Regions from separate parts of the Geobacillus sp. FSL K6-3411 genome, predicted to be linked through region 2. Evidence: riboswitches for the same ligand, from Rfam matches in the RefSeq annotation. Region 2 holds a riboswitch; each other region holds the start of a gene.
The links. Region 2 has a riboswitch for S-adenosylmethionine ahead of mtnK (S-methyl-5-thioribose kinase). Riboswitches for the same ligand answer to the same signal wherever they lie in the genome.
Positions count from the first base shown of each region.

Region 1: it holds a riboswitch for S-adenosylmethionine, as region 2 does, so the genes downstream of both, NSQ22_RS07085 (hypothetical protein) here and mtnK (S-methyl-5-thioribose kinase) in region 2, are expected to answer to the same signal.
Region 3: it holds a riboswitch for S-adenosylmethionine, as region 2 does, so the genes downstream of both, NSQ22_RS03925 (bifunctional homocysteine S-methyltransferase/methylenetetrahydrofolate reductase) here and mtnK (S-methyl-5-thioribose kinase) in region 2, are expected to answer to the same signal.

Region 1 is NZ_CP150187.1:1,387,154-1,394,676, reverse strand. It holds gene NSQ22_RS07110 (helix-turn-helix domain-containing protein) at 122-1,597, opposite strand; gene hutG (formimidoylglutamase) at 1,602-2,570, opposite strand; gene NSQ22_RS07100 (PaaI family thioesterase) at 2,714-3,130, shown strand; gene NSQ22_RS07095 (PaaI family thioesterase) at 3,314-3,796, opposite strand; gene NSQ22_RS07090 (hypothetical protein) at 3,866-4,060, opposite strand; gene NSQ22_RS07085 (hypothetical protein) at 4,439-4,774, opposite strand; SAM riboswitch class I at 4,847-4,951, opposite strand; gene glpK (glycerol kinase GlpK) at 5,306-6,799, opposite strand; gene NSQ22_RS07075 (MIP/aquaporin family protein) at 6,866-7,523, opposite strand, start outside.
Region 2 is NZ_CP150187.1:976,254-983,776, forward strand. It holds gene NSQ22_RS04980 (ABC transporter permease) at 1-670, opposite strand, end outside; gene NSQ22_RS04985 (sugar ABC transporter ATP-binding protein) at 612-2,162, opposite strand; gene NSQ22_RS04990 (sugar ABC transporter substrate-binding protein) at 2,159-3,307, opposite strand; gene mtnA (S-methyl-5-thioribose-1-phosphate isomerase) at 3,294-4,361, opposite strand; gene mtnK (S-methyl-5-thioribose kinase) at 4,436-5,626, opposite strand; SAM riboswitch class I at 5,710-5,877, opposite strand; gene NSQ22_RS05005 (carbon-nitrogen family hydrolase) at 5,972-6,787, opposite strand; gene NSQ22_RS05010 (pyridoxal phosphate-dependent aminotransferase) at 6,887-7,523, shown strand, end outside.
Region 3 is NZ_CP150187.1:770,059-777,581, forward strand. It holds gene NSQ22_RS03915 (SDR family oxidoreductase) at 1-596, opposite strand, end outside; gene metH (methionine synthase) at 936-4,346, opposite strand; gene NSQ22_RS03925 (bifunctional homocysteine S-methyltransferase/methylenetetrahydrofolate reductase) at 4,339-6,189, opposite strand; SAM riboswitch class I at 6,262-6,363, opposite strand; gene NSQ22_RS03930 (ABC transporter ATP-binding protein) at 6,984-7,523, shown strand, end outside.

The DNA.
Region 1 (7,523 bases), 410 kb from region 2:
AAGAGGAGGGAGATAGATGCTCTTCTTTTAAAGTTGATCCGTTTTTTTAGAAATTTCATATTTCTTTATACCACATCCGTCCATTTCTTTTGATATATGTTCATTTCTTTCGAAAAACTGTCTACTGCGGTGATGACCGATGGAGCCGTTGTTCATCACGGTAGGCGGTCGGCGTCCGGTTCAGTTCGGCTTTAAAGACGCGCGTCAAATAATGAGCTGTCCGAAACCCAGTCTGTTCGGCGATTTCTTTCACAGACAAGTCGGTTTGTCGAAGCAACCGCTTTGCCTCCTCGAGTCGCCGTTTCGTCAGCCATTGGCGAAACGTCACACCGCGCTTTGTCGACAACAAATGGCTGAAATACGCAGGGCTGCGTCCGGCTGCTGCCGCGGTCCGCTCCAGCGTGAGCGACGGATCGCGAAAATGCGTTTCCATATAGCGAAGCCCCCGTTCGATGGCGTCGACACGCGCACCTTCCTCAGCCCTCCTCGCTTCGTGGAGCAGCCGGTATAAAAACAAAATCAATTCTTGGACGATACGATACAGCACAGGATTGTACAAAATGTCTTGAAATAGACGCATGTACTCACATTCCATCGTGCCGTGGTCAAGACGGTATGTTTTCATGAATCGCCGGATTTGCGCCAAGATACTCGTCAGCCGCGTGCGTACCATCTCTGGGCTCGGAAACGGCGGCGTCCAATGGGAAAATTCATTCTGCAACCATCGTTTGACCGCCTCGTGGTCAAACTGCTCAAGCATTTCAACCCATTGTCGTTGCTCTTCCGGCGTCAAAAACGGATCCAACTCACGCCACTGTTCATATTCAGGCGCTGGAGCAATCACTTGCTGGTAGCCGATAAAAAATGTCGTCTCGAGCAGCCGGCGGGCAGCTTGATAGCGCATACGCACCGATTGCTGACCATCCGGTGGCATGATGACCACCGCCAACGGTTCATGATGTTCCTCCTCCCAATCGCGCATCATCTTCCATGCTTCTTCCTTTCCATTGCCCGGCAGCTCGGGAAAAAGGCACACCGCCATATGAGTCAACGGTAATACGCGCGCACGCCGGCGAAACGGATAGCTCGTTAAAAAGCGAACCACCTCAGCAGATAGGGAAGGCTGTTCCGCTTGCACCAGCCATACATGGAAGGAGACATCAGCAAAGTCCTCGTAAAATAACGGGCGATAATCGTCAAAATGGGCATCAAGACGGGGGCGTTCACCGCCAGCGGAAAGCGAAGCCGCCGTTCTCAACGCTTGTTTCAGTTTGGCGGGCTCAAGCGGCTTCACAAGCAAATCGACGCATTGTAAATCGATGGCTTGTTTTGCCCGCGCGAATGTCGCCTCGGCGGTCACCGCAATCACCCGCTGGCAAAACAAACGGATGCAAGACGTCGCTTTCCCCCATTGTTCATACGGAATCATATCTAATTCGACATACAATAGCTCCGGCGCCTCCCGCTCTAGAAGCGCCCTCATCTCCTCCACCGTGGCCGCCGTGTACACTTGCTCAATCGGCAGTGAATACGCAGACACAAGCCAGCGGATCGCCTCCCGTTCGTTGTGATCCCGTTCGGCAATGACCAATTTCATCTTCTCACCGCCTCGGTTGCAAACGTCGAAAATGAAGAAGCGCTTCCATGCAGAAGGCGGCGGCTAACGCCACTGTTTTTCCGCCTTCATCAACGAGCGGATTGACTTCGCAAAGATCCACACTGATTGTTTTTGGGTGGGAAACGATTCGGCGAATGAGCGCACGTGCCAATGATGGAGAGAGTCCAAACGGCGACGGCGCGCTCACTCCTGGCGCTGCAGCCGCACTGATCGCGTCCATGCAAATGGTCAATATTATGCTGTCATGCCTCAAGGCAAATTGTTCAATTCGTTCATAAGCCGCCTCGATCGCTCCCGCCGTTAGCTGTTCTTCGAGTATGTATTCGCATCCGTACCTCTCCGCGTCCGCAAACAGCGCTGCCGTGTTCCCAAGCCGCTGAATCCCTAAGCAGCAATACCCCACCTGTTTATCTTCATCTAATATTTGTCGAAACATCGTCCCTGACGTCGGCCCGTTGTCGTACGGACGCAAATCGAAATGAGCGTCAATATTGATGATGCCCAATCGAGCGTTCGGCCCAAGCGCTGCACGGACGCCCAAGTAATGGCCATACGCCGTCTCATGGCCGCCGCCGATCACCACCGGCGCCACCCCGCTCTGCAACAGGCGGGCGATGGCTTTTCCGAGTTCGGCCTGGCTTTGTTCGAGACGTCCGTCAGCACAAACGATATCGCCTGCATCGTAGATCGACGCTCCTGATGGAAGATGCCATGGCAACCGCGCCAACGCTGCTTTCACGGCGGCTGGCGCCTCTTTCGCTCCTTGGCGTCCTTGATTGTGGCGCACTCCTTCGTCGCACACAAATCCAATAAAAGCCGCTGCTTGTTCCAACGGCGTTAATGGCCCCGATAAATCTAATAGGCGAATGCGCTGATGGAGACGAAACGCCCGTTCATCGCTCACACTGTCCACCCGCCCCGTCCAGCAGCTCGCCTCTGGTGGTTGGTACATCCACTCTTCCTCCTTTCGGTTTTCCTCGATTGGACTTTTTCGCTTTCTCTTTTCCATTCTCCTTCCTCCCAACGAGAAAAGAGGAAATCGTCGCTGTTTGGCGAATACAACCACCATGATTCATAACAGAAAGGGTGTTAGAGATGAAGCAATTGACGAACTTGCACGAGGTGATCACTGGTCAAAGCGCGCCGCCGCCATGCGACGTAACACTTGGCGTTCACTTGACGGAAGCTCGGGACGGCTATGCGAAAGGTGTATGGACGGTAAGCGAATCATTGCTTAACGGCAATGGGGTGATCATGGGCGGATTTGTCGGAGCGGCGGCAGACATTATGATGGCTTATGCGGTGACGACCTTGCTTCGCGATGATCAACTCCATGCGTCAATCAACTTGCAAACGACATTTCATCGTCCGATGGAAGCCGGAGAAGCAGAAATCGAGGCACAAGTGGAAAAATTCGGCCGGACTATCGCCTATGTGACCGCCACCGTACGGCAAAACGGCAAAGAGGTAGCAAGCGCTACGTCATCGGTGCTGATTATGGACAAACGATGAAAGAACAATGTCTACTAAACGTTCTTGGACGCTAGAAGGTTGATAATATACAACAACGTGATTTCTCCAATAGAGAAACTAAACGCGAAAGCAACATTGCCGTCCTTAGTCGAACTCCAGCTGCAAAGCGCCGAAGAAAGCGCTGTCAAAAAACGGCGGCTCTCCGGCGCTTTTCGCTGTCTGTTAAGGACGGACAAATGTTTTTGGCATGACGACAGCTACGACTTGTCCGCGGGCACACAATTCGCCGTTCGCAAACACTTCGGCGTCGACTTGCCATTTTTTCGGATGAATTTCCGTCACCGTGCCGATGGCCACAAGCGGCACACCGTGCGGCGTCGGTTTGAGAAAATCGACATGCAGTGAAGCGGTGACAAAGCGCGGCGGCGCTTCCCCACTGCCCGGCTCATGGCCATTTTTCCGGTGCAACGCAAGCGCTGCTGAGCCGGTGCCGTGGCAGTCGATCAGCGAGGCGATCAGTCCACCGTACACAAATCCAGGGATGGCCGTATGTTCTGGGCGCGGAGTGTATACGGTTACCGTCTTGTCTCCCTGCCATCCAGTGCGGAAATGGTGGCCATGTTCATTCAGTCGGCCACAGCCATAGCACCAAGCAAATTCATCCGGATAGTCATCTTGAATGGCGTGAACGATCGTTTCTTCCACTAAATCTCCTCCCCTCTTTTTCTAGTATATCATCGGATCGAAAAGACCACGACCCCCAAAGAGCTCTTTTTACATCAACGTCCCTTTCCGTCCACACCGCCCTTCGTTTAATAACCCGAACGCGCGTTGCAAACAAGGAGTTGACCCCTCACCGGGAATCGTTCCTGATTCAGCCCAACTCCCCCCTGTATAAAACAAAGCTGATAAACTCATGCCACCGATCGGCATGCGGTCGAGACAAGAAAATGGAAGGGCGTTAGCCATGCCCTAACGCCCAAAGATCGATGGCAACAGGCGGCCCAGACGATGAGGATTCTTGCTTTCTTTCGGCTCGTCATCTCTTCCTCGGACAAACGGAACCACCAACCGACACGAGCCTCTCTTTCTTTTGCTCAATGCCTTGCCTTATGCGAAGTGATGTCATTTCCCTTCAGCGGGCAAATTTGTGTTGTATCCTTTCAATCAGCTCGCCGATAACCGACTCGTCAAGTTGTAAAAACGTTCATTTCGGCGTCTCAGGCGTCTCGTTTGTATGTATCTTAACCGTTCCAGACCGACGGCGTTTTGATAACATGCTTTTGGTGCTGCGATACTTGGATGATGGCATATGCCCATTTTTTTGCGGTCATTCGTTGTTCTTCTTTAGGACTCAATGGAAAACACTGCTCGCAAATACGGTGTCATTCGCGTAGGCAAAATTTCTTTTTTTCCTAGCTCCATCCATATATAGCGGTCAAGGGCATACGGATCTTCCGCTTTCCATTCATCCACCTCAGCGTTCGTTAGCAAGATAGAAAATATCGTTCCTTGTGCTTCCCCATACAAATGGACATACCCGTCCTCACGGTCGACATGCACGACCGCCTGTGAATCAAACTGAATGAGTTCCGCCCGCACGCAACGCATAACGTGAACCGCAAACGCCGCAGCCGGCAAATGTGCCGCCATGCAAGCGCGGATCGAAAATCGTTCCGCCATTGTTTCTTCCTCACCTCCCATCCATCAAAAAACCCCTTTCGCCTCGGAATGATGCGAAAAGGGGTGGAACCGTTCTTATCATCCAAAGCGAACTCGCTTTGCGGGTTTTAGCACCTTGCCAGCGGCAGGTTGCTGTGGGGTCATCAAGCCCGTTCTCTCGCCCACTCTTGATAAGACATATGCAATTTACTCTTATATTACCATGGGGAAACAAAAGTGCAAACTTTTTGTTTCTTCTGCCTATTTTAGTTACTTTGAGGCGCTGGCTGCTTGATGTTGCAACGCAAGCGAGATGATAGGTTGTTTTGGTTTTTGCCAGCTGTTGCTTTTTTATGGTTGTTGAATATTTAGCACATAGTTTTATAAAATAAGATAGCGGTTGTCTTTCTCTTTTCCAGACGGGTTGCGAACAAGTAAAGGCTTGTCAGGGCGTGCGCTGACATCCCTGCCCTTCGCTACCATCAGCTTTGCTCCTGTTTTGAACCACCAAAAAACGGACACCCTCAGCCAAGGGTATCCGTTTTCTTCCCGTTATTTAAACATCATCGCCGCCCGCACTGCTTTTTTCCAGCCTTCATAGAGTGCCGTTCGCTTATCGTCAGTCATCTGCGGCTCAAAGCGGCGCTCAAGCTGCCACTGGGCAGCAATATCTTCACGACTGCCCCAATAGCCGACCGCCAGCCCAGCTAAGTACGCCGCTCCAAGCGCGGTCGTCTCGCTAATCATCGGCCGCTCGACCGGCACAGCGAGCAAATCGCTTTGAAACTGCATGAGCAAGTTGTTTTTCACCGCTCCTCCGTCGACGCGCAATGTCGTCAGCGGCAAGCCGGCATCCGCTTCCATAGCGGCGAGCACGTCCCTTGTCTGGTAGGCGAGCGATTCCAATGTCGCACGGATGAAATGTTCTTTCGTCGTGCCACGTGTGAGGCCAAACACCGCTCCACGCACCTCGCTGTCCCAATACGGCGTGCCGAGACCGACGAACGCCGGGACAACGTACACCCCGTCCGTTGACTCGACTTTTTCGGCGTACGTTTCGCTGTCAGCCGCCGTTTTGATCATCCGCAAGCCGTCGCGCAGCCATTGAATGGCCGAACCGGCGACGAAGATGCTGCCTTCAAGCGCATATTCGACTTTGCCATCGATGCCCCAAGCAATTGTTGTCAACAGCCCGTGTTTTGACTGCACCGCTTTTTCTCCGGTGTTCATGAGCATAAAGCAGCCGGTGCCGTATGTATTCTTCGCCATCCCTTCAGCAAAGCACGCCTGTCCGAACAAGGCTGCCTGCTGGTCACCCGCCGCCCCAGCGATCGGCACTTCCACGCCGAAGAAATGATGCGGAACGGTTTTCGCATATACTTCCGAGGACGGCCGCACCTCAGGGAGCATCGCCTTTGGCACGTTTAAAATTGCAAGCAACTCATCGTCCCATTCAAGCGTATGAATGTTAAACATCAATGTACGCGACGCATTCGAGTAATCAGTCACATGAGCGCGGCCGCCGGACAGCTTCCAAATAAGCCACGTGTCGATCGTGCCAAACAGCAGCTCGCCGCGCTCCGCCCGTTCACGCGCTCCGTCGACATGATCTAAAATCCATTTCACTTTCGTTCCCGAAAAATAAGCGTCAATGAGCAGCCCCGTTTTTTCGCGAAACAGCGGATCATACCCTTTCGCTTTCAACTCGTCGCAAATATCAGCCGTTTGCCGCGATTGCCAAACGATGGCGTTGTAAATCGGATTGCCGCTCTCTTTTTCCCAGACAACGGTCGTTTCCCGCTGGTTCGTAATGCCGATCGCCGCCACTTGTTCCGGCTTCACTTGCGCCTCAGACAAGACACTGGCAATGACCGCAAGCACCGAGCCCCAAATTTCGTTCGCATTATGCTCAACCCAGCCGGGCTGTGGGAAATATTGCGTAAATTCTTTTTGCGCCATATGAACAATTTCTCCACCACGGTTGAACAAAATGGCGCGCGAGCTTGTTGTGCCTTGGTCAATCGCTAAAATATATTGATCTGTCATGAACATTCTCCTCTCCTACTTGATTTTTTCAGCTCAATGACACCGCCGCAAACACCGGGCCTCCTATCAAACTGAACGGCGATCCGCTACCGCCGAGCCCGCCCCTTTTCCTTTCATCATGCCAGCTCCAGCCAGCACCGCCGCCGCGGCAATGAGCACGCCCCATAGCGCCGCACTTGTCTTTCCTAAAAACAACGCTTTATATACTAGACTGCCAAGCGCACCGCCAAGCAGCGGCCCGATAATCGGCACCCAGGCGTACGACCAATTTGATGGTCCTTTTCCCGGGATCGGCAACAAAAAGTGGGCGAGGCGCGGTCCGAAATCACGTGCCGGGTTGATGGCATACCCGGTCGTACCGCCGAGCGACAAGCCGATGGCGATAATGAGAAAGCCGACAATAAACGGGTTGAGGCCATCGGCGAATCGGTTGGCACCAATGGCTAAAATCCCTAGGACGAGCACAAACGTACCGATCATTTCGCTCAGCAAGTTAGCAGACACATTCGGCACGGCCGGACTAGTAGCAAATACACCGAGCTTAATACTAGGATCATCTGTTTCTTTCCAATGCGGCCAATAGTGGAGATAAACAACAGCCGCCCCAATCATCGCCCCAAGTACCTGAGCAATGACATACATCAGTACATCGTCCCATGGGAAGTCGCCGCTTATGGCCAACGCCACGGTTAAGGCCGGATTGAGATGAGCGCCGCTATATTGG
Region 2 (7,523 bases):
CCGCTTCTCGGTTTTCCCCGGTCAAATAAAAGAGGCGTCCCGGTTTTGTGTATGTCAAAAACAAATGGGCGGCAATGACAACGAACAGCATCAGCAAAACGGAAAACGGGATGCCGAACAACTCTCCTTGGCCGATAAATAAAAAGGAAGGAATGAATTTGCCCGGCGCCGTACCGCCGTCTGGCAGCGGCATGTCGTTGTAAATGGAAAATCCTTTCGTATAGGTGAGCTGCACGCCGTTAATGGCGTACATGGTTGCTAAGGTCGCGAGCAAATCAGGCAATTTGAACTTGACGATCAATAGCGAATTAAGCAGCCCGACGGCGATACCGAGTAAAAGCGGAACGAGCAACGTAACGAAAATTTCTTGGCGGTACAAAACGAGCGCCGCTGCACTGGCGATGGTCGCGAGACTTACCGTCGAGCCGACCGATAAATCGAAGCCGTCAACGATCAGCGAAAAGGTAATGCCGATCGCTACGAGTGTCACGATCGAAATCGAGCGCAAAATGTCGCTGAAGTTTTCATACGTAAAAAACTGGTCTTGTGTGATGCCAAAATAGGCGATCACGGCTAAAATGGCCAACAGTGTGCCATGTTTATACAAAAACTCAAGAGTAGACAACACCGCTTTTTTCGACGGTGTCGCGGAAACGGCCGGCTGGGCCATCGATCTCACCTCCGCTGCAATAATAAACAAGCTGCTCATAGGTTAATTCAGCGGCCGGCAGACGGGCGAGCAGCCGGCCGTCTACCATGATATAAATCGTGTCGCAAACTTCTAGCAGCTCACGAAATTCACTTGAAAAGTACAGCACGGTTTTCCCCTCATCAGCAAGAGTGCGGATAATGGAAAATACATCTTGTTTGGCATGAACATCGATTCCTTTCGTAGGTTCATCGAATAAAAAGACACGCGCGTTCGTGTTTAGCCATTTGCCGATCACGACTTTTTGCTGGTTGCCGCCGCTCAAATGGCGGACGGCGATGGATGGTGATGGCGGATGGATGCCGAGTGAGCGAACGAGCCCATTGGCTGCGTCCGTTTCTTTCATCCGACTGATCCATTGCCAATGCGACAGCCAAGAAAGGAGGCGGACGGTTAAATTCGTCTGCACCGACTCAGACAAAAACAGCCCTTGTTTGCGCCGTTCTTCTGGGATCAGGCAAAGACCGGCGGCAATCGCTTCATATGGCGACGAAAATGTATAGTGTTGGCCGTCAAGCTGCCATTCGCCAGACGTTTTCCGGTGGGCGACGAGACTTTCAGCGAGCTCTGTTTTGCCGGCGCCGACCAAACCGGCGATGCCGACAATTTCGCCGCGATGGGCGTATATATCGACCGTTGTGCTCGTTTTGTCGATCTTGATTCCGCGGGCGGCAAAGGCGATCTCGCTTCCGTACGTACGCGCTTGTTTTGCAGTGGCGGCCTGTTTTGTCCCGGTCATGTGAAGGACGATGTCTTCAAGCGACTGGCTTCCGGCAGCGCCTTGATAGACGATGCGTCCATCGCGCAAAATCGTTAGTCGATCGGCGATTTCCTGCACCTCTTTGAGCTTATGAGAAATATAAATAAAGCCGACTCCCTGCTGTTTCAGTTCATGAATGATGGCAAACAGCCGCTTTGTTTCCGCCTCACTTAACGCGGCGGTCGGTTCGTCCAAAATGATGTAGCGCGCGTTTGATGACAATACTTTCGCCAGCACGATGAGCTGCTTTTCATGGAGTGAACAGTCACGCACGAGCTTCGTCGGTGGAATGGAAAGGCCGACACGGTGAAGAAGTGCGGCGGCCCACTTCTTTTCTTCGCGCAGCGAGCGGATGGGATGGTGTTTGACGTCAGCTAGTTCATCAGCTGCTAAGTTTTCGTAAATCGGCAAGCCGGGAAACAGCGCCGTGTCAACTTCCTGGACGACAAGGCCAATGCCCGCCTGCTTCGCCTCACGCGGCGACGAAAACGCGCACGGGGTGCCGTCGATCGTGATGGTGCCGGCGTCCGGCAGAATGGCGCCGGCTAAAATGTTCATGAGCGTGCTTTTGCCAGCACCATTCATGCCTAAAAGGGCGTGAACTTCGCCCGGACGGACGTCAAAGTTCACGCCGTTAAGCACGCGCACCGTGCCAAACGCTTTTTCAATGGCCTTCATTGACAAGCCGCTCATTTTTGGCTCACCTGAGCTTCTAGTGTTTTCATCCACGGCGAGATGGCGATATTCGATTGTCCCCAGCTTGGGATGTATTGCGAGAGCTCGCCCATTGATATTTGTTTGTCCGGCAGATCGGATCGTTTCACTAAGTGCGGTTCAAGTGAGTAAATGTTCGGCGTTTTTTCACCAGCGATTTTTTGATAGGCGAAGCGTACTTGAACGCGACCGACTTCGGCTGGATCGGTAGCGGTCGTCGCCACCCACGGGCTGTTCGATTTTTGAATCATTTGCAAGTCTTCATCGCTTAGATCAATGCTGTACACTTTAATTTCCGTGCGCCCGGCTTGTTCGATGGCGCGCGTTGCTCCTTTGGCGAACTCGTCCCATGTGGCGAAAACGGCGTCGATGTCGCCCTTATTCGGATATTTTTTCAAAATGGCCTCCATTTGTGTTTGTGTGTCTAAGGCGGTGTTAGCGCTCGCTGTGCCGAACTTGGCGACTTCTTTAATGTTTGGGTAGCGTTTTTTAAATGCGTCGTAAATGACATGGCGTCGCTCCATTGGCGTAAAACCGCCGACCCAAATCGTGACGATTTTGCCTTCGCCGTTTAAGTCTTCCGCAAGTGTTTTTAACGTCTTCCAAGCGAGGCTATAGTCGTCTTGGTCGATGACGGTGACGCCCGGAATGTTCAAATCATTGTCAAATGCTACGACCGGGATGCCTTTTTCAACTGCTTTTTTCACGGGACCTTCGAGCGCGTCGGCGCGGCCGTGGTCAAGCAAAATAGCATCGACGTTTTGCGTAATGGCCGTCTCGACATAAGAGGCCATCTTCGTTAAATCGTTATCGGCATTATAAATTTGCACTTCACCGCCGAACTTTTGCACTTGTTCTTTCACGCCGGCGATGTATTGTGATGAGAACGTCCCGATCGACATCTGCATAATGGCGGCGATTTTCACTGGCTGTTTCAGTTTTTCTGGGATGGCGGCCTCTTCACTGCTTGTGGCTGCTGTTTTGTCAACGGTTGTTTCATTATTCGTTGCCTTCGTTTCATTGGCCGGCTTTGCGCTCATTGCGTCTTGCTCATTTGTGCAGCCCGCTAAGACAAAGAACATGGCCAAGAAAAGAAGGAACGATGAGATTTTAAGCTGTTTCATGGTGCTCCTCCTTTGCAACTAACGATGGCAGCTCCGTTTCATAGTCTCCGTAGACGATGCCTTTTTCGGTAATGATGGCGGTAATGAGTTCGTTTGGTGTGACATCAAACGCCGGGTTGTATACGTTGACGCCTTCCGGGGCGATGCGCACCCCGTTTAGATGGGTCACTTCATCTGGATGACGCTCTTCAATTGGGATATCCGTCCCTGTTTTCGTCGCCAGGTCGATCGTTGACAGCGGGGCAGCGACGTAAAACGGGATGCCAAACGATTGGGCGAGCAAGGCGAGGCCAAATGTGCCGATTTTATTCGCTGTATCGCCGTTTTGTGCGATCCGGTCAGCGCCGACGATAATAGCATTAATGTTTTTCGCCTTGATCGTTTGTGCGGCCATATTGTCAGTAATGAGCGTCACATCGACACCTGCTTGCATGAGTTCCCAGGCGGTCAGACGAGCTCCTTGCAAGACAGGCCGCGTTTCCAAGGCATAGACGGACAACTCAATCCCTTTTTCTTTTGCCAAATAAAATGGGGCGAGTGCCGTTCCGTAGCGGGCGGTGGCGATCGAGCCAGCGTTGCAGATGGTCATGATTCGATCGCCTCGATGAAAAAGAGACAAGGCATGCTCGCCGATGCGACGGCACACATCTTCATCTTCGATTTGAATGCGGATCGCTTCGTGAACGAGTGTTGTTTTTGCTTCGTTGACGGAAGCGGCGCTTTTAGCGGCGGCAACGAGCCGATCAAGCGCCCAAAACAAATTGACGGCCGTCGGGCGAGCACTCGCCAAATAATCGCGGTCTTGTTTTAAACGGCGCTGAAACTCGTCGACGGATTCGGTTTCGTAGCGGGAAGCAGCAAGCGCCAAGCCATAGGCGGCGGTGATGCCGATCGCCGGTGCCCCGCGCACTTTCAGTGTCACGATCGCGTCATGTACATCTTCGAGCGTATGCAAGTCGAGATATTCAGTTACCGACGGCAGCTTTTGTTGATTTAAAATCGTCACATGCGTTTCGTGCCATTCAACTGAGCGCGGGATAGCAAATGTGCTCATCGTCGTCTTCCTTTCCTTGTACATGTTTCAGTTTGCCTGGAGTGGTGTTGAACAGCCGTCTTGAGAGAGTGGTGTTATCGTTCCGTCTCGACAAACAGCCGGCGGAAGTCTTCCGTTCCGTCTAGTTCGGCGCGTTCAACGATCAGGCGGCGGCCAAGGCGAAGCGCGTGTCGCTTTGCCGCAAGCCGTTCGTCTTTTTGCTCAATGCCGTCAAGATCGGCAACATGGGCGAGGCCGATCGTCCGACGGATGACTTCGCAGCCGGCAAAGCCGACGGCGTCGATGAACGTTTGCCGCAGCACATCGTCAAGCAGGCCGGGCGTTGCGGCATACGTTTCGACACTTTCGGTGCGCCAAAGCTCCGAGAACACGGACGTAAAGACAGCCCATGTTCGGTCGATGTGATCAAAGAGCGGACGGCGCTCTGATTCAGGGCGGGACAACGCATTTAACAGCAAGTTGGCGATAAAGTGGCCAAGGTCAAACCCGATCGGGCCGTAAAAGGCGAATTCCGGGTCGATCACTTTCGTTTCGTCATCACTGGCGAAAATGCTGCCAGTATGTAAATCACCATGCAGCAATACATCAGCTTCGGTTAAAAATTTGCGCTTCAGCTTCGCTGCTTCGAGATGGAGACGGTCGTCGTTCCAAAGTGTTTCCACATCCAGGTGCAATTCGTCTTCAAAATTGTTCGAGTCATGGTCGAAAAACGGATCGGTAAAGACGAGATCTTCCGTAATTTTGCACAGCTCCGGATTGACAAAACTTTGTGCCAATTTCTTTTTCTCTTGTTGGTTCATGCCGAAATCAGACGTGTAAAACGCCGTTTTGGCAATGAATTCACCGATATGCCTAGACAGAAGCGGATACGTTTTCCCTTCAATCAGCCCTTTGCGGGCGATTTGTAAATAGGACAAATCTTCCATCACCGTAATGGCGAGCGATTCGTCAGAATAGTAGACTTTTGGCACATATTGTGGTACGTAGCTGGCAAACGTGCGCAGTGCGTTGCTCTCAATGACCGCACGCTTTAATGTGAGCGGCCAGCTTTCACCGACGACTTTCGCGTACGGCAGCGCTTGCTTAATGATGATGCCTTGCTTTGTTTCTTGGTCGACGACGTGAAACACTAAGTTTAAGTTGCCGTCGCCGATCTCACGGCATAAAAGCGGTGTTCCGTCGCGGAACAAGCCGAGGCGGACGGCGAGGGCGGTCGCTTTTTGTTCGGTGAGCGGTTCGTAAGCAGATGATTGGATAATCGCCATTTTCACGTTCCCCCTTTAGTTTTGGCAAATAAAAAACCTCTTTCGCATACGGAAAGAGGCTTGAAGATTCTCGGTCTTCGCGCCTCTTATCTTCCAGAAAGACGTCTGTCTTTCCGGTGGACTTAGCACCGTGCCCTGCGGAAGCGGATCGCTTCCGGCGCCGCTTATGCGTGCGCCCTATCTCACGATAGCATTACGGTCGGTTGCTGGGCTTCATTGGGCCAGTTCCCTCAGCCAACTCTTGATAAGAGTACCGAATCTGCTTATTTAGTTTTTGGAATTTTTGTGATGTTGGCAATTGTTCGGTTGCTTGATTCGAATAATACAGCTTAAGCAGGCCGATTGTCAATACGTTTTAAAAAATTTTTTTGCCGTCTCTTCATAAAGGCGCGGCCGGCGGTCAGCAAATACGGGGATGCGCGAACGAACATCTCTGACGAGAGCCGGGTCGATGTCGGCTAGAAGGATGCCTGGGTCCTCATCCGCCTCAGCGAGGATTTCCCCCCATGGATCGATGATGAGCGAATGGCCAGCAAAGACGTTGTTTGGGTCGCTTCCGGCTCGATTGCAGGCGACCACATAGCATTGGTTTTCGATCGCCCGCGCCATCAGCAACGTCCTCCAATGGTGAAGGCGAGGAAGCGGCCATTCGGCGACAACAAACAACAATTCGGCTCCAGACAAGGCATGGGTGCGAATCCATTCCGGAAAACGGATGTCATAGCAAATGACCCCGGCACACGACAACTCATCAAGCGAAAACAAGCCTGGCTCGTTTCCTGACTGCAAATGCAAATGCTCATCCATCAGCTGAAACAAATGAACTTTGCTATATTCCTTGATGATTTGGCCGTTTCGATTGGCGACAATCATTGTGTTCGTTACGCCGGCGTCCGTTTTTTTAGCGACTGAGCCGGCCACAAAATGGATGCCGTATGTTTGTGCCAATCGGGAGGCGAACGTTTTCGCCCGTTCGGCATTGTCATCAGCGATTTCATCTAAGCGCGTCAAGTCATAACCGGTCGTCCACAGCTCCGGAAGAACGATGATATCGGCTCCTTCTTTGACGGCGAGTTCCACGGCTTTTTCGGCTTGCTGTTCGTTTTTTTGCGGGTCACCAAACGCGATATCCAATTGGAGGCAAGCGATGCGGATGGTCATTGTTTTTCACCTCAATGAAAAAATTTACTTTACATTTTGCTTTTTACGATATATGATTTTGCACTAGAATTTCAAGAAATTTTTGAGAAGGTGTGGGCGATGACGACCGAATTTCCTTTTTCCGAACTGCTTGAACAGTTGCCGAAGCAATTTTTTGCTTCGCTTGTCGCCAAAGTGGGAGCGAAAATAAAGGCCGGGCACGATGTCATTAATTTAGGGCAAGGCAATCCGGATCAGCCGACGCCTGGCCATATTGTTGAGGCGATGCAACAGGCAGTGGCCAATCCAAAATACCATAAATATTCGCCGTTTCAAGGTTACTCATTTTTGAAAAAAGCAGTCGCTGCGTTTTATGCGCGTGAGTACGGGGTTGATGTGGATCCAACCCGCGAGGTAGCCATTTTGTTTGGCGGTAAGGCTGGTCTTGTTGAGCTGCCGCTTTGCCTCGTCAATCCGGGCGATGTGGTGCTTGTCCCGGATCCGGGCTATCCGGACTACTGGTCCGGGATCGCGCTCGCCCGCGCACGGATGGAAATGATGCCGCTTATCGCCGAGCAGCAATTTTTGCCTGATTACAGTGCCATTCCGGCAGCGGTCGCTGATCAGGCCAAACTGATGTTTTTGAACTATCCGAACAACCCGACCGGGGCGACGGCGACGAAAGAGTTTTTTGCTGAAACAGTGGCGTTCGCCGCTAAGTACGGCATTGCTGTTGTGCATGATTTCGCCTACGGGG
Region 3 (7,523 bases), 210 kb from region 2:
ATTGCCCCTTTCGTTGCCGAGTAGTCGATGAGTTGCTCGTTTCCTTCATAAGCGGTAACTGAAGCAGTGTTAATAATGGTGCTCCCGTTTTTCAAGTGCGGGAGCGCCGCTTTCGTTAAGAAAAAGTAGCCGAACACGTTCGTGCGGAACGTTTTCTCTAACTGTGCGGCGGTGATGTTAAGCAAGTTCGGCTGCGGGTGCTGTTCGGCCGCGTTGTTGACGACGATGTCAAGCTTGCCGAATGTCTCGACGGTCTGTTTCACCGCTTCTTTGCAAAAGGCTTCGTCCCCGATGTCTCCCGCAATGGCTAGACACCGTCTTCCTTCCTGTTCGACGAGCCGTTTCGTTTCCTCGGCGTCCTTATGTTCGTTTAAATAAACGATCGCCACATCGGCACCTTCTTTAGCGAAATGAACCGCGACCGCCCGACCGATGCCGCTGTCACCGCCACTGATGATAGCGACTTTATTTTCGAGCCTGCCGCTTCCTCGATAAGTGTCTTTGATGGTGACTGGCTGCGGGTTCATTTCACTTTGCAGACCCGGTTGGCGTGTCTGGTGCTGCGGAGGCAGCGTCGTTTGTTGCTTTGTGACCATATGTTCTCCTCCTTGGCATGTATTGTCATCGTTAGTATGGAACGGAGGAGGGGAAATATGTGCACAGAGACGATGAAGGAGCCGGTAGTTTTCCGCCCGCGTTTCACTTCATATCGCGATTTCTTCAATCGATGGTTTATCATTTTCCGACAGAAGACTCCCTCTTCAATTTCGTACAGGGCGTAGGCCAGAAATCAGGGGGAGATGAATGGCAGTTGGTGATAAAACACTTATTCATGATTATAACAATTATAAAGATGATTGAGTCCATTGTCCGATGATCTGTTTGTCGTAAAAATAGGAAAACGAGCCGGCCGATTCAGCCAGCTCGTTTTCTGTTTATAACACATTGAAATACCTTGCTTCCGGATGGGCGAAGACAATTGCTGAGACAGATGCTTCCGGCTCCATCATATAGCCGTCAGTCAGACGGATACCGATATCTTCCGGGTGAAGGAGACGGAACAGTTTTTCTTGATCTTCCAAGTTCGGGCAGGCCGGATAGCCGAACGAGTAGCGCTGGCCTTGGTATTTGGCGGCGAAGCGCTCTTCCATCGTGAAGTCCGGGTCATCCGGGAAGCCCCAACGGTCGCGCATAATTTGGTGGATGCGTTCAGCGAACCCTTCGGCGATCTCGAGCGCCAATGCTTGGATGGCATGGCTTTTCAAAAATTCGCCTTCGTCTTTCCAGCGCTGGGCGAGTTCACGGATGCCGCCCCCGGCGGTGACAGCAAAGAAGCCGACATAGTCGATTTCCCCACTTTCTTTTGATTTCAAATAATCGGCAAGACAAAGGAACGGCGCCCGCGGCTGGCGCGGGAAGTCAAACGTCTCAAGCACGGTTTGCCGGTCGACAGGATCGTAAATATAAACGCGGTTACCGTCGCTTTGTGCCGGGAAAAAGCGATAGACGCCTGCGGGCTGAATCCAGCCGCGCTCCTGCACTTCAGCGAGCAATTCATCGACAACTGCTTTTAAGGCGAGCGCTTTTTCGTCTTTTTCTTCTAACAGCCGCTTCACTTTTCCTTTCAAACCGAGATGATGGCCGAGCACCATTTGCCAGTTGACGTACGGCAACACGTGCCCAAGCGGTACATCACGCAGCACGTGGCGGTCGAGGTCGGCTGGGATATAGACCGGGACATCGGTCGAGACGTTGGATTTGACAGCTGTGGCGGCACCAACCGCCCGTGCCGGTTCGTTCTCTACCCTTTCTTTTTTCATATAATCGATCGTACCTTGTTGGATTTGGTTGGCAAGGGCAAGCCCGTCCATGGCGTCTTTCGCGTACAAGACGATGCCATCATATTCCGGCGCGATTTTGTTTTCTGTAAACTTGCGCGTCAAAGCGGCGCCGCCGACTAAAATCGGGGTCGAAATGCCGGCTTGACGCAAATCTTGGGCGGTAACGACCATCTGTTGGGCGGATTTGACAAGCAAGCCTGATAGCCCGATAATGTCTGGCTCGTGTTGGCGCGCCGCCTCGATCAGTTGCTGCGGGGCGACTTTAATGCCAAGATCGACCACCTCGTAGCCATTGTTGCTTAAAATAATGTCGACTAAGTTTTTACCGATGTCATGCACATCACCTTTGACAGTGGCAAGCAGCACTTTTCCTTTTGTGCTTCCTTCTTTCTTTTCCATATATGGTTCTAAAAAGGCGACAGCCGCTTTCATCACTTCCGCACTTTGTAGGACTTCGGCGACGATGAGCTGGTTGTTGTTGAACAACCGTCCGACTTCGTCCATGCCGGCCATGAGCGGGCCGTTGATGATCGACAGCGGGTCGGAGTACGTTTCAAGTGCTTGTTCCAAATCAGGAATAAGCCCGTCTTTCGATCCCTCGATGACGTAGCGGGCGAGTCGCTCTTCCAAGCTCAAGTTCGTCTCTACCGGTTTGGCGGTTGTGATTTTGCTTCGGTAAAATTCGATAAATGCATTTAACGTTTCGTCACTTGTGTCAAACAGGAGCGCCTCGGCCATCCGCACTTCGTTTTCTGGAATCGAGGCGAATCGCTCAAGCTTCTCGGTGTTGACGATGGCATAATCCAAACCAGCTTGTGTGCAATGGTATAAAAAGACAGAGTTTAGCACTTCGCGCCCGGCTGGCGGCAAGCCGAACGAGACGTTGCTGATGCCGAGCATCGTTAAACAGTCAGGCAGCCGCTCTTTAATGAGACGGATGCCTTCGATCGTTTCTTTTGCTGCACCGATGTACTGCTCATCACCGGTGCCGACTGGAAAAACAAGCGGGTCGAAAATGATGTCTTGCGCCGGAACGCCGTAGCGGTTCACGAGCAAGTCATACGAGCGCAAGGCGATCTCAAGCTTTCGTTCGGCGGTGATGGCCATCCCTTGTTCATCGATCGTCCCGACGACAACGGCAGCGCCGTATTGGTGAAGCAGCGGTGCGATTTTCGCAAACCGCTCTTCGCCGTCTTCGAGGTTGATCGAGTTGATGATCGCTTTCCCTTGCGAATAGGTGAGAGCGCACTCGATGACGCGCTCATCGGTCGAGTCGATGACAAGCGGCACTTTCACTTTTTTGATCACGTGGCGGACGAATTGTTCCATATCGTACCGTTCGTCGCGGTCTGGGTCGGCAAGGCAAATGTCGATGACATGAGCACCGTTTTTTACTTGGGCGCGGGCGATTTCTGCCGCCTCTTCGTACTTGCCTTCGGCGATGAGACGCTTAAATTTGCGCGAGCCGATGACGTTCGTCCGTTCGCCGACAAAGAGCGGGCGCATCGTTTCATCGTACATGAGCGCCTCGATGCCGGAGACAGCGTGTATGTCAAACGAAGACGGGATGACTCGCGGCGGAAGATCGCGCACCGCTTCGGCAATGGCGCGAATATGGTCCGGTGTCGTGCCGCAACAACCGCCGACAATGTTGATCCAGCCTTTTTCAGCAAAACGGCGAATTTTCTCTGCCAACATGTCCGGCGTTTCATGGTAATGCCCTTCTTCGTCCGGCAGACCAGCATTTGGATAGCAGCTGACCGCTGTGTCGGCGAGCGTGGCGAGCGTGCGCAAATGGTCGGTCATAAATTCCGGACCGGTCGCGCAGTTTAAGCCGACAGCGATCGGATTCATATGGCGGATGGAGATGAAAAACGAATCGATCGCCTGCCCGGCAAGCGTCGTGCCCATCGGTTCAATCGTTCCAGAAATCATAAGCGGTACGCGGCGGCCGACGGCTTCAAACGCTTTGGAAATGCCGATGAATCCCGCTTTGACGTTCAGTGTATCTTGGCACGTTTCCAAAAGTAGAAGGTCGACACCGCCTAACAATAGTCCGCGTGCCTGTTCTTCATAGGCGGTAACAAGTTCGTCAAACGTCGCTCCGCCCGTCACTGATAACGTCTTTGTCGTCGGTCCCATCGAGCCGGCGACAAAACGCGGCCAGTCCGGCGTCGAGAACAATTCGGCCGCTTGTTTCGCCAGTTTCGCGGCCTCGATGTTCAGTTCGAGCGCTAAATGCCCAAGGCCGTATTCGTCAAGCACGATGCGTGTCGCCCCGAACGTGTTCGTTTCGATTATGTCGGCGCCAGCTTCCAAGTACGCTTCATGAATATGGCGGATGACATGCGGGGCGGTGAGGGTCAAATATTCGTTGCACCCTTCGTACGCCTCGCCGCCAAAATCAGATGCTGATAGGTTGGCGCTTTGGATCATCGTCCCCATGGCGCCGTCGATGACAAGAATTTTTCGCTGTAGTTGCTGTTCTAAGGTGATGTTAGCCATGAACAACCTTCCTTTCTTTGGCGGCCGCTTCTTTTTCGTGAATGTAGCGGATGAGCTCAACCGTCATGTCATAACGCAAAAACGGCGTAATTAAATAAATGCCGTTAAACAAGTCGAATGCAGCGTCAATAAGCGCTTTGGCGATGGCAATTCCTTCGCGCGTTGCCTCGACTGGGTCGTTGCCGCACGCCGCCATGCGGGCGCGAATCTCATCGGAAAGCGTAATGCCCGGCACTTCATGATGCAAAAAGTCGGCGTTGCGCGCGCTCACAAGCGGCATAATGCCGATGTAGATCGGTGTGTGAAGATGCTTCGTCGCTTCGTACACCTCAACGATTTTCTCTTCTGAATAAACAGGTTGGGTCAAGAAATAATGAGCGCCGCATTGAATTTTTTTCTCCATGCGTTCAACGGCTTTATCTAAATGGCGGACGTTCGGATTGAACGCTGCGCCGATTGAGAAGTTCGTTTTTTGCCCGAGCGGTTTGCCGGAGTACGACAGTCCTTCGTTAAACTGGCTGATTAAGCGGATTAAGTCGAATGATGATAAATCATACACCGATGTTGCTCCAGGAAAGTCACCGATTTTCGATGGGTCGCCGGTAATAGCGAGCACATCGGTAATGCCGAGCGTATGCAACCCCATTAAATGCGACTGCAAGCCGATCAAGTTGCGGTCACGGCACGTAATATGGATGAGTGGACGGACGCCGAGTTGTTCTTTCACGATTGAGCCGACCGCGACGTTGCTGATGCGCGGCGTGGCGAGCGAGTTGTCAGCGAGCGTTAGTGCATCAATGCCGGCATCATGGAGCGCTTTGGCTCCGACGAGAAACTTGTCAATACCTAATTGTTTTGGCGGGTCGAGCTCAACGATCACCGAGCGGCGCGTGCGGGCTAATTCTGAAAGCGGCGTTACTGCCGACGGGTTGTCGGCTTGCACTGATACTGACACGGCACGCCGTTTTACCGTTTTTTTCGTCACGGGTTTCCGGTCTTGAAGCGCCCGAGCCATCGCTTCAATATGTTTTGGCGTCGTGCCGCAGCACCCGCCGATTAAGCGCACCCCTTGGTCACGAAACGCTTTAGCCGTTTCCTCGAAATATTCGGCATTTGTCTCATAGACGAGCCGACCGTCGCGGTAGTCGGGGAGGCTCGCGTTCGGGTACGCCGATAAAAAGGCGCGCGTTGGCAGCGGTACTTCTTCCAGCGACTGAAGCATATGGTAAGGCCCGAGCCGACAGTTCAGCCCGACAACATCGGCGCCAAGCGCTTCTAAGCGTGCGAGGGCATCAGCGAGCGGCGTGCCGTCTTGCAAGACGCCAACTTCATGAAGCGATACGTGGGCGATGATCGGTAAGGTTGTCTCTTTGCGGGCGATGGTGAGCACCGTCTCTAACTCTTCTAAATCGTAATACGTCTCAAGCAGCACGCCGTCCACGCCCTCAGCAAGCAAGACAAACAGCTGCTCGCGGAACGTCCGCTTCACTTCCTCAAGCGGCACAGCGCTTTTGTTCAATGTGCGCAGTCCGCCGATTGTTCCGAGTACGTGCGTCCGCCCGTTCGCCGCTTGCTTGGCGAGCCGCACCGCCGCCCGGTTGATGGACGGCACCTCGTCCTCAAGGCCGTAGCGGGCGAGTTTTACATAGTTGGCGCCGTATGTATTCGTCTGGATGACATCAGCGCCCGCCGCGATATATGCCTCGTGAATATGGACGATTTCTTCTGGTTTTGATAGATTCAATTCTTCAAAACAACGGTCAATACCATGGGAATATAGAAGCGTCCCCATCGCCCCGTCAGCGATCAGCACGCGTTGTTTTAACTCATCAAGCAATCCCACGTTCCGATCCCCCCGTTTCTCCGTAAATAAAAAGAAAAAAGCCTTCTAAGAAGAAGACTTGTCATTCGCTTCTTCTTATCTTCCAGGCTTCCGCCTGTCTGGATTTAGCACCTTGGCCGCGGCCAGGTTGCTGAGGGTTCACCGGGCCAGTCCCTCCCCCTCTCTTGATAAGAATGTTTGTATGAAGTTGTTGGGCAATGTTCTGACTATTACTCTATAATTTAGCGCATTTTCTGAAATTGTTCAATACAGTAAAGAGGGAAAATTGAAAAAAATGAGGCGAAGGGAAGGGGAGTTTGGAGGAGGATCATCGTAATGAAAGGTGTTGCTAACATGTATGAACATCTGTCTATGGAAGAAGTGCAGGATCGCTGAATCTTTGTTTTTTCGCTCGTCATGTTGAATGCTATTTTGACAGTTGTCTTCCTTCGGCGAAAGCACTTAGGAGTGGTTGTTCATTTTCTGTTGCTCTCTGTCGCAGTCGCCTTAGCGTTGAGGGGTATCATGTTTGACTTTATTGATGTGCAGGCATCGGAATCAATCTTCTTTCTGCTTGGCAAGGCGGGAATATCGGTGAAGAGTGGGATGAGGAGTTTGCTAGTTGAAATCGCAAAGCTTTCAAGGCGATATGAACCATGGGAAGCCCGTCATTCCAAGTTGAGGGGGGGGTTCTGTTGCTTTTGTTCTCCCTTATTGATTTTTACTAATGCCCGTCATGATTTTTCCATTGCCCTTTTGTCATTCATATGTTCTAATTAGGAATGATGGAAATGGAAAGGGTAGGGGGTGCAAAGGTGAGCAGACAAGAAATCATCCGCTTTGACCATGTGACAAAAGAATATGATGGGACAGCGGTATTGGATGATGTTAGTTTTGAGATGGAGAGAGGAAAGTTTTATACATTACTTGGGCCGTCGGGATGCGGGAAGACGACGATTTTGCGGCTGATTGCCGGGTTTATTGAGCCAACTGATGGCACCGTTTATTTCCATGGGAAGCCGATGAATGACGTCCCACCAAACAAGCGGCAAGTCAATACAGTGTTTCAAGATTATGCTTTGTTTCCGCATTTGGACGTATTTGAAAATGTCGCCTTTGGCTTGCGCATAAAAAAGATGAAAGAAGCCGACATTCGCCAAAAGGTGAGTGAAGCGCTCCGGTTTGTCAACTTGGAAGGGTATGAGCGCCGGCGCATTCAAGAAATGTCCGGCGGCCAACGTCAGCGCGTTGCGATTGCGCGGGCGATCGTGAATGAGCCGGAAGTGCTGCTTTTGGATGAGCCGCTATCGGCCTTGGATTTGAAGCTGCGCACGGAAATGCAGTACGAGTTGCGG